One region of the Catenibacterium sp. UBA627 genome, then DNA from elsewhere that is predicted to be linked to it. Evidence: riboswitches for the same ligand, from Rfam matches in the RefSeq annotation. Region 1 holds a riboswitch; the other holds the start of a gene.
The links. Region 1 has a riboswitch for thiamine pyrophosphate ahead of B2S90_RS05205 (energy-coupled thiamine transporter ThiT). Riboswitches for the same ligand answer to the same signal wherever they lie in the genome.
Positions count from the first base shown of each region.

Region 2: linked by a shared signal. The riboswitch ahead of thiC (phosphomethylpyrimidine synthase ThiC) and the one ahead of B2S90_RS05205 (energy-coupled thiamine transporter ThiT) in region 1 are both predicted to bind thiamine pyrophosphate.

Region 1 covers NZ_DBPF01000079.1:12,710-18,097, reverse strand. The annotation lists gene B2S90_RS05210 (acetate/propionate family kinase) at 467-1,657, opposite strand; TPP riboswitch at 1,757-1,858, shown strand; gene B2S90_RS05205 (energy-coupled thiamine transporter ThiT) at 1,904-2,449, shown strand; gene B2S90_RS05200 (DUF402 domain-containing protein) at 2,592-3,155, shown strand; gene tsaE (tRNA (adenosine(37)-N6)-threonylcarbamoyltransferase complex ATPase subunit type 1 TsaE) at 3,136-3,582, shown strand; gene tsaB (tRNA (adenosine(37)-N6)-threonylcarbamoyltransferase complex dimerization subunit type 1 TsaB) at 3,575-4,180, shown strand; gene rimI (ribosomal protein S18-alanine N-acetyltransferase) at 4,171-4,608, shown strand; gene tsaD (tRNA (adenosine(37)-N6)-threonylcarbamoyltransferase complex transferase subunit TsaD) at 4,608-5,388, shown strand, end outside.
Region 2 covers NZ_DBPF01000050.1:5,413-10,800, forward strand. The annotation lists gene B2S90_RS03585 (glycoside hydrolase family 1 protein) at 1-1,032, shown strand, start outside; gene thiC (phosphomethylpyrimidine synthase ThiC) at 1,075-2,382, opposite strand; TPP riboswitch at 2,430-2,539, opposite strand; gene B2S90_RS03595 (6-phospho-beta-glucosidase) at 2,740-4,164, shown strand; gene B2S90_RS03600 (arginase family protein) at 4,255-4,983, shown strand; gene B2S90_RS03605 (flavin reductase family protein) at 4,980-5,388, shown strand, end outside.

The DNA.
Region 1 (5,388 bases):
AATGGTAAACGTGTTTAGAAGAGTGCTTAGGCACTCAATGGTATTAAGTTAAGCGACTAAATACCAAAAACCTCTTTGATTTTAAAATCAGAGAGGCTTTTTTATTTTTCACCAAGTTTAAGAAAAATATTGCTACTAGATTATCAAATTTAGCTTAACATCAGATTTTCTAATTCTTAAGAAACTGGAAAAGTATACATTCAAGATAAAGGAAATGGCATCTGTGATTCTTAGAACGATTGTGGATACAGAAATCTTCAATATCTAAATTGTATGAGCTATGCCCATTTCAATTCAGGAAGCATATTACGAGTATTGTTATGGGATTTTTTTGAATAAGTTAACCTCAAGCAAAAATTTACTTAAAAAGAGCGATTAAATATAAAAATAAGTAAAAAAGTCCTCCAGGTGTATGAATACCTGGAGGACATTTTTGTTAGTCTTTATAGAAAACTGAAGTAGTTTCTTATAAGTTTAATAATTCTTTTGTATCTCTAGCAATAACTAATTCTTCATCAGTTGGTACTACAAATACCTTGATCTTAGATTCAGGTGCAGAAATTAATCTTTCGCCATGACCTTCTACATTAGCCTTATCATCCAATACGATGCCTAATGCTTCTTTTACTAGATCAATAATTGCTTCTCTTGCGATAAAGCTGTTTTCACCAATACCAGCTGTGAATGAAATTGCATCAACATGTCCAAGTTCTACAAAATAAGAACCAATATAATCAGCAACACGTTTTCTAAACATGTTAAAAGCTAATTCGGCTCTTTGGTTACCAGCATCTTTTGCATCAATGATATCTCTCATATCACCAGATACACCAGATACACCTAATAAACCAGATTCCTTATTTAACATCTTGAATACAGTTTTCATATCATATCCAAGATTTTCAATTAAGTGGTCTACAACTGATGCATCAATATCACCAGAACGAGTTGCCATCATGACACCAGCAAGAGGTGTAAGACCCATAGAAGTATCAATAGACTTACCGTCTTTTACAGCACAAAGTGAAGCACCAGCACCTAAATGACATACAATGATATTAGCATGTTCAGGATTACCTAATAATTCCTGAGTACGCTTTGAAACATAGTAATGAGAAGTACCATGTGCACCATATTTTCTAATCTTGTTTTCTTCATAGAACTTATATGGGATAGGGTAAACTGCATTTTCAGGCTTAATAGAGTGATGGAATGCTGTATCAAATACTACAACAGCACCTGCAGTAGGAATAGCTTCCTTAAATGCATTGATACCGATAATATGTGCAGGGTTATGAAGTGGTGCAAGTGGTGATAATTCATCAATCTTAGCGATTACATCATCATCTACAACACAAGAACTATCGAAATAAGGACCACCCTGTACGACACGATGACCAATACCTTTGATTTCATCTAAATGTTCAACAATCTTCTTTTCAATTAATGTATCAAGTAATACTTGTACAGCTTCCTTGTGGGTAGGAACTGCAAAGATCTTCTTGTCTTTAGTACCATTGTACTTGATAGTGAATATTGAATCCTCCATACCGATTCTTTCAATAATACCAGAAGTGATAACACTTTCAGTATCCATTTCAAATAACTGGAATTTCAATGAAGAACTTCCACAGTTAACTGCTAAAACTTTTGACATGCTTATATCCTCCTAAACACCCCTATTATAAACAGAAACCCCTAACATTTCTACTATAAATTTAGATTACGTGACAAAAAGAATATTCTGTAATATAATTATTACTGCCAGGGGCGCATTTATTGCTGAGATAGGTGAAAGCCTTGACCCTTAGCATCTGATCTGGGTAATACCAGCGTAGAGAGGCCGCACTTTTTTAATGACTTCTTTGCGTCATTTTAGTCATTGGAAAGGGGAGATTATAAAATGAATAAGAAGACATTATCCACTAGAGCAATTGCTTATGTTGCGTTATTTATTGCTATGCAGTTAGTTCTAGAAGTACTATTTAAGGTGATTCCAGGACAGCCACAGGGTGGTTCTATTACTTTAAGTTTATTACCAATCGTACTTGCAAGTTATTTAATGGGTGCACAATATGGAATTATTGTCGGTGTTGGTGCCACTGCTATGCAGTTTGTATTAGGTCTTGCTTCATATTATGGACCTTGGTCTGTTGTATTAGACTATCTTGTACCATTATCAGCACTTGGTATTGCAGGTTTTATTCCTAATTTTAAATTAGGCAAGATTGAAGTTTATACAGGTATTTTTGTAGGAATGATCCTTAAGTTCATCTCACATTTATTATCTGGTGCTGTATTATTTGTAAGTTATGCACCTAAGAACATGAATCCTTGGGTTTATTCATTCTTATACAACATTGGTTATAATGTAGGTACACTTATTTTAACTTATGTAGTGTTTGCACTTATTTATCCAAAACTTCAGAAAGCATTTAAGGCTATTTAACAGTGGGAAACCACTGTTATTTTTTATTTTGAACAGAAAACGATAACTTAAAAAGGCTTTATTTAGGAAAAAACAGGTGAGGTTTATGTACATTTCACCTGTTTTTTGCTATTATATTCGATAGGTTGAAAGAGGTTTGATTATGAAGAATTCATTAGTGGGGCAGGATGTGCTCATCCATTGCTATAAACATGACGGTAAGCCACATCGTACGTGGTCACGCTGTAAAATATTAGAAGAAACAGATCGCCATTTTATCGGTATAAATAATAATACATTAGTTACAGAATCAGATGGTCGTTCCTGGGTCACTAAAGAACCAGCTATCTGTTATTTTCCTAAGGATAGATGGTATAATGTAATTTGTATGATCCGTAGTGATGGTATCTATTATTATTGTAATATTGCCTCTCCTATATTATATGATGGAGAAGCACTTAAGTATATTGATTATGACCTTGATTTAAAGGTATGGCCTGGCTATCGTTATAAAGTACTAGATGAAGGTGAATATGCGGCTCATCGTATTAAATATCAATATTCAGATGAATTAGATGAGATATTCCATGAACAGCTCAATCGTTTGATTGTGATGACGATGAATGCATCTGGTCCTTTTCGTGCAGGATTTGCCCAGGAGTGGTATAATAAGTATCAGCAGATGATGAAAAATAGAGGAACTAAAAATGATAAACTTAAAAAATGAAGCTGAAATGATTGCTTTTGGTAAACGTATAGGAGAAACAATCTTTCCCCATTCTATTATCACATTAACAGGGGATCTAGGGTCTGGTAAGACTACATTCACAAAAGGAATTGGACAGGGACTTGAAATCAAGAAGATCATCAATTCTCCTACTTTTACTATTGTGAAGGTTTATTCTGGACGTATGACCCTTTATCATTTTGATGCATATCGCCTAGAAGGGGCAGATGATGATTTGGGATTTGAAGAGATGTTTGAAGATGATGGCTTATGTGTGATTGAATGGCCACAGTTTATTGAAGACATTATTCCAGAAGAAAGATTAGAAATAGAAATAATAAAGAATGAAGATGAAACACGTTCTTTAAAGCTTCATCCTATTGGTGAAAAGTATGAGAACTATGTGAGGGAGGTTACACATGATTAGTTTAGTGATGGATACATCAAATAGTTATTTAGCTGTAGGCTTATTTAAGGATAATATGTGTCTAGAAGCCTTCCAGGAAAAAGGTTCTAGAAGACAATCAGAAAAAGCAATTCCTTCATTAAAGGAAGTACTTGATCGTCATCATATTGCATTAAAGGATGTGAATGAGATGATTATTACATCAGGACCTGGCTCTTATACAGGTGTCAGAGTTGCAATGACTATCGCAAAGACACTTGCTGCAGTGTCTGATGTAAGAATTAAATCTGTGAGTTCGTTAGCCGCTTATGCAGGTATGAATCAGGCACTAAGTGTTATTGATGCAAGAGGACACAAGGTCTTTGTTGGTGTTTATGAAAATGGTCTTCCTTTAATTAAGGAACAGGTCATGACTTTAGAAGATTTTACCCAATTACGTGCTGAATATGAAGACTTTGAACTTGTAGGTGAAGTAGGCTGTCTTGGGTTAGATGAAAAAGAATGTGATCTTTGTGCTAATATTTATGCATTAGCTCAGATGGCTGATCCAATCAAGAATGTTGATCTATTAGTACCAACTTATATTAAAGATGTTGAGGCTAAAAAAGCATGTTATTAAGAGAAATGCAGGAAGATGATCTTGATGAGATTGAAAGACTAGAAGGGTTATTATTTACCCCTGCCTGGTCTAAAGAAGATTTTCTTCATGAACTAAAAACAAATGATTATGCCCATTACTATGTTCTTGTAGATGACAAAATTGTTGGTTATGCAGGATTCTGGTATGCTTATGAAAACTGTGAACTAACTACAATTGGTATTGATCCAAATTATCAAGGAAAAGGCTTTTCTAAGTTATTGATGGATTATGGATTAAAAGAAGGACATAATAAGGGGTGTATTAATTATAGTTTAGAAGTGCGTGTATCAAATGAACGTGCGATTTGTTTATATAAGAAGTATGGCTATGAGATATGTGCTATACGTAAAGATTATTATGCAGACCATGAGGACGCTTATCTCATGGTAAGAAAGGAGGAAAAATAATGGCTGTTATTCTAGCTATTGAATCAAGCTGTGATGAAATGAGTGTTGCAATCTTAAAGGATGGAAAAGATTTATTAAGTCATGTTGTTGCATCACAGATTGATATCCATAAACAATATGGTGGGGTTGTTCCTGAAATTGCCAGCCGTAAACATGTTGAATGTGTCAGCACTGTTTTAAAGGAAGCATTAAGACAGGCAGAAATCTCTTTAGAGGAGATTGATGCAATTGCAGTCACAAAAGGACCAGGACTTGTAGGTTCTTTGCATGTTGGTATGCAGGAAGCCAAGACATTGGCTATTTATTTAAACAAACCACTTATTGGTGTACATCATATTGCGGGGCATATTTATGCTAATGAACTAGTGAATGATATTGAATATCCTGCAATGGCTCTTGTTGTTTCAGGAGGACATACAGAACTTGTTTATATGAAAAAGGAATTCTCTTTTGAAGTCATTGGTACAACATTTGATGATGCAATTGGTGAAGCCTATGACAAGGTAGGACGTGTTCTACATCTTCCATATCCTGGAGGACCTGTTTTAGATAAAATGGCGCATGAGGGAACTCATAGCTATACACTTCCAAAACCACTTGATGATGGAAGCTATAACTTCAGCTTCAGTGGCTTAAAGAGCGCTGTCATCAACTTAAAGCATAATGCAGACCAAAGAGGAGAGGAAATCAATGGCAATGACTTAGCCTGCTCATTCCAGGATGTGGCTATGGATACGATTGCTTCTAAAGCCCTAGCTGCTGCTCATGATCTTGATGTAA
Region 2 (5,388 bases), on a different contig from region 1:
AGAGTGATTGATATGTTCGTTAAGTATGCAACTACTTGTATGAAACGTTATAAGGATAAGGTTAAATACTGGTTAACATTCAACGAAATCAATATCGCATGTATGGGTGAAGGTGGAATAGGTGACCTTTATGGTTTAGGTATCATGGATCCAGAAGATGTTAACTCTGATGAACGTATTCCATTAAACAAATTAAAATCTAACCCTCAGAAGACATTTGAAGCATTACATAATCAGTTCGTTGCAAGTGCATTAGTTGTGACAGAAGGTCATAAGATCAATCCTGATTTCATGATTGGTAACATGATTGCTCATACAACTTTATATCCATTAACACCAAATCCAAAAGATATTCTTGCAGCATTTAATGAAGATAACTTCAAGAATAACTTCTGTGGGGATGTACAAGTTCGTGGTGAATATCCAACATATATGTTCAGATATTTCAAGGATCATGGTATTGATACTTCATTTATTACTGAAGAAGATAAGAAGATCATTAAAGAAGGTGTCATAGACTTCTATACATTCTCTTACTATATGTCTAACTGTGTAACAGTTGATGAAAATGCTGAAAAGACAAATGGTAACCTTGCAACAGGTGCTAAGAACCCTTACTTAAAGGCTTCTGACTGGGGATGGCAGATTGACCCTGATGGATTAAGATATACATTAAATATCCTACATGACCGTTATCCTCATACACCATTAATGGTTGTAGAAAATGGTTTTGGTGCATTCGATAAGGTAGAAGAAGATGGCTCTGTACACGATACTTATAGAATTGATTACTTCAGAGATCATATTAAAGCAATGGATGAAGCTATCGAAGATGGTGTACCACTAATCGGTTATACAACTTGGGGACCAATCGACTTAGTATCTGCAGGTACTGGACAGTATGCAAAACGTTATGGTTTCATCTATGTAGATAGACATGATGATGGAACTGGGGACTTCTCTAGAAGCAAGAAAGATTCATTCTTCTGGTATAAGAAAGTCTGCGAATCTAATGGTGCTGATTTAGACTAATATAAAAGACGTAGCTCATATATACGAGTTACGCCTTTTTTCTTATTCATCAAAGATATTTACAATTTCACCATCAAGAATACGATTCATATTCTTAACAGCACAGAAGTTACCACACATAGAACATGTATCTTCTTTTTCAGGTGCTGCTTCAGCACGATAACGTCTTGCTTTTTCTGGATCAATTGAGTATTTAAATGTTTCTTCCCAGTCCAGCTTCTTTCTTGCACATGCCATCTTATTATCTAATTCCATGGCACCAGGAATACCTTTCGCAATATCTGCCGCATGTGCGGCAATCTTAGATGCAATAATACCTTCTTTAACATCGTCTAGATTAGGCAGACGAAGATGTTCTGCAGGAGTGACATAGCATAAGAATGATGCACCATAAGTGGCTGCAATAGCACCACCGATGGCGGCAGTAATATGATCATAACCAGGGGCAATATCAGTAACTAAAGGGCCTAATACGTAGAAAGGTGCACCTTTACAGATTGTCTTCTGGATTTCCATATTAGCGGCAATCTGATTTAAAGGCATATGCCCAGGACCTTCAATCATCACCTGCACATCTTTATCCCATGCACGCTGTGTTAATTCTCCTAAAGTCACTAACTCACCAATCTGAGCCACATCAGTTGCATCAGCCAAACATCCAGCACGACATGCATCACCTAAACTCATAGTAATATCATACTCACGGCAGATATCTAAGACTTCATCATAATATTCATAAAATGGATTTTCTTCTCCAGTCATAGCCATCCAGGCAAACATAATAGAACCACCACGAGAAACAATATTCATTAAACGCTTATTATTCTTAAAACGTTCATACATAGCTCTATTAATACCACAATGAATAGTCATGAAATCCACACCATCTTCAGCATGCATTCTAACAATATCTAACCATTCTTTTGCAGTAATATCTTTTAAAGCTTTATGATAATAAACAACAGCATCATAAATAGGGACAGTACCAATAATGGCAGGACATTCTTTAGTTAATCTCTTTCTAAAAGTACGTGTATCACCATAAGAACTTAAGTCCATGATTGATTCAGCGCCCATCTTTACTGCATTATTCACTTTTTCAATTTCTACATCCATGTCTTTACAGTCTCTAGAAATACCTAGGTTCACATTGATCTTAGTCTTCAACATTGAACCAATACCACTCGGATCAATAGAAGTATGATTCTTATTACATGGAATAATAGCATGTCCTTTCGCAATATGTTCACGTAATACTTCTAAATCCATAGATTCTTTTGCGGCTACAATTTCCATTTCAGGTGTAATAATACCCTGTCTAGCAGCATCCATTTGTGTTGTGTAACTCATATAAGTCCTCCTTTTGACAATAAAAAAAGGTATACCTGAGCATGTATACCTAAAAAAAACAAAATTCCTACGCCGGCATTATCCGTATCAGGTTTTATGGGTCGAAATCCGATCGTATTTCTTCTCAGCCGTCGCGTCAGCTCCCCTTTTTTTATTTGGTTGATAGTGCTATATTACATCTTATATAAATAAAATGCAACGCTTTCATAAAAAATGTTACAAAATTATTGTGAATTTTTGAACAAACAATGTAAAGATGAAACATTTTTACGAAAGTTTGTTCTCTATTTCTGAAAATTATAGAAATCATTTTCATTTCTATTTATAATTATTAGAAAGAGAAAAGGAGACAAGACAATGTTTAGAGACGACTTTTTATGGGGTGGCGCAGTAGCTGCTCATCAGTGTGAAGGTGCCTGGCAGGAAGGCGGAAAAGGAATCAGCTGTACAGATGTAGAAACAGCGGGGGACAACTTAACAGGAGCACCTAGACGTTTAACAGATGGTGTTCTTCCTGGAGAAGATTATCCAAACCATGTAGGTGTAGACTTCTATCATCATTATAAGGAAGATATCGCATTACTTGCTGAAATGGGATTCAAGGCATTTAGAACTTCTATTGCCTGGACAAGAATCTTCCCAAGAGGAGATGAAGAAACACCTAATGAAGAAGGTTTAAAGTTCTATGATGATGTATTTGATGAATTATTAAAATATGGTATTGAACCAATCATCACATTATCACATTTTGAATTACCTTGGGCACTCGCAAAAGAATATGGAGGATTTAGAAATCGTAAAGCCATTGATATGTTTGTGAAGTTCGCAAAGGTATGTTTTGAAAGATATCAGCATAAAGTAAAATACTGGATGACATTTAATGAAATCAATAACCAGGCTGATCCGACTCAGCATAACTTAATCCAGGAAGGTGCTGTATTATTAAAAGAAGGTGATGATGCTGAATATTTAATGTATTTATCAGCACATCATGAATTAGTCGCTTCAGCACTTGCAGTTAAGGCGGCTCATGAAATCAATCCTGACTTAAAGGTTGGTTGTATGATTGGTATGAATGGTGTTTATCCAGCTTCTCCAAAACCAGAAGATATGATGAATGCCTTAGGTGCTATGCATCAGAAATATTGGTTTGCTGATGTGCATGCAAGAGGACATTATCCAAACTATATCTTAAAGAAGTTTGAAAGAAAAGGATATGATTTCATTACTGAAGAGGATAAGAAGATCTTAAGTGAAGGTAAAGTAGATTACATTGGATTCTCTTATTACATGTCATTCGCAACTAAGTATCAGGGACGTAATGAAAAGACATTTGATTACTTTAGTGAAGACTTTGTAAGAAATGAATACTTAAAGGCTTCTGACTGGGGATGGCAGATTGACCCATTAGGATTACGCTGGTGCTTAAACTGGTTCTATGATCGTTATGAACTTCCAATGATGATTGTAGAAAACGGTTTTGGTGCTTATGATAAGAAAGAAGAAGATGGTACTGTAGATGACCAGTATCGTATTGATTACTTAAAGGCACATATTGAAGCAATGAGAGATGCAGTCACTTATGATGGTGTTGACCTATTAGGTTATACTATGTGGTCTCCATTTGATATTGTATCTGCTTCTACTGGTGAATATGATAAACGTTATGGTTTCATCTATGTTAACTATAATAATAACCATGAAGGGGACTTCTCTAGAAGTAAGAAGAAATCATTTTACTGGTATAAACACGTTATTGAAACAAACGGTGAAGAATTATAATACTCAAGAGATAGCTGCGGCTATCTCTTTTTTAGCAGTCGGATTTGACAAGTGCTAAATAAAGATTATAATTACCTACAGGTGATAAAGATGCATAACTATGTATTTGATTTTACTCATTCCTATAAAGGGGATTATCCACAGTTAACTTATTATGATTGTAGTGACATTGAAGGAACACGTTTATTCTGTGATCAACATGCAGAAAAACAATTAAAAGAGATGATAAGCAAGAATGGTATTTCTGGTATTCATTTTATTGATTCAGGCGATTATCATTACATCACTAAATTGATGACTGATTTTATTCATGAACCTTTTGATCTTGTTTTGATTGATCACCATACAGACATGCAGTCTTCTATTGTAGGAGATATGCTCAGCTGTGGAAACTGGGCTAAAAAAGCTTTACAAAACCCTTCTCTTCATCGTTTATATTTAATAGGACCAAGTAAACATGATTTGAAATCAATGGAACGGAATAAAGTATTAAGTTTCAGTATAGAAGAACTTGAGCAAGGTGTTACTATTCCTCTTGAAACGAAATATCCTGTTTATATTTCTATAGATAAGGATGTCTTAGATGAAAGATATGCTATGACGAACTGGAATCAAGGAGAGATGTCACTGGGGATGTTAGAGGATGTATTAGCTCACTTCTTAAAAAACTGTGAAGTAATTGGTATTGATATATGCGGTGATGATCCTGATATTGATGATTATCCTACTTATATAAAAGCTGAAAGAATCAATAATCTTTCTGATGATGCACTTTATCAAACTGCTATGAAAATATTAAAAAGGAGGAAAAAGAAATGAGAAAAGATTTTGGTGCACGTGCACTTACTTATCCACAGCCTGTCTATATGATTGGGAGTTTTGATAAGAATGATCATCCTGATTTAATGAATGCAGCATGGGGTGGTATTAGCGATACAATGGAAATTTCATTGAGTCTTTCTAGCGGACATAAAACAGTCCAGAACATCTTAAAAACACAGGCTTTTACTGTCAGTATTGCAGATGAAGATCATGTAGTAGAGTGTGATTATGTGGGCGTTGTATCAGGGCATAAGGAACCCAATAAACTAGAAAAAGCAGGTTTTACTTATACGCCATCCAGTAAAGTACATGCACCTATTATCAATGAATTACCTATATGTCTAGAATGTCGTCTCAAGGACTATGATTTAGATACAGAAATTATGAAGGGTGAAATTGTTA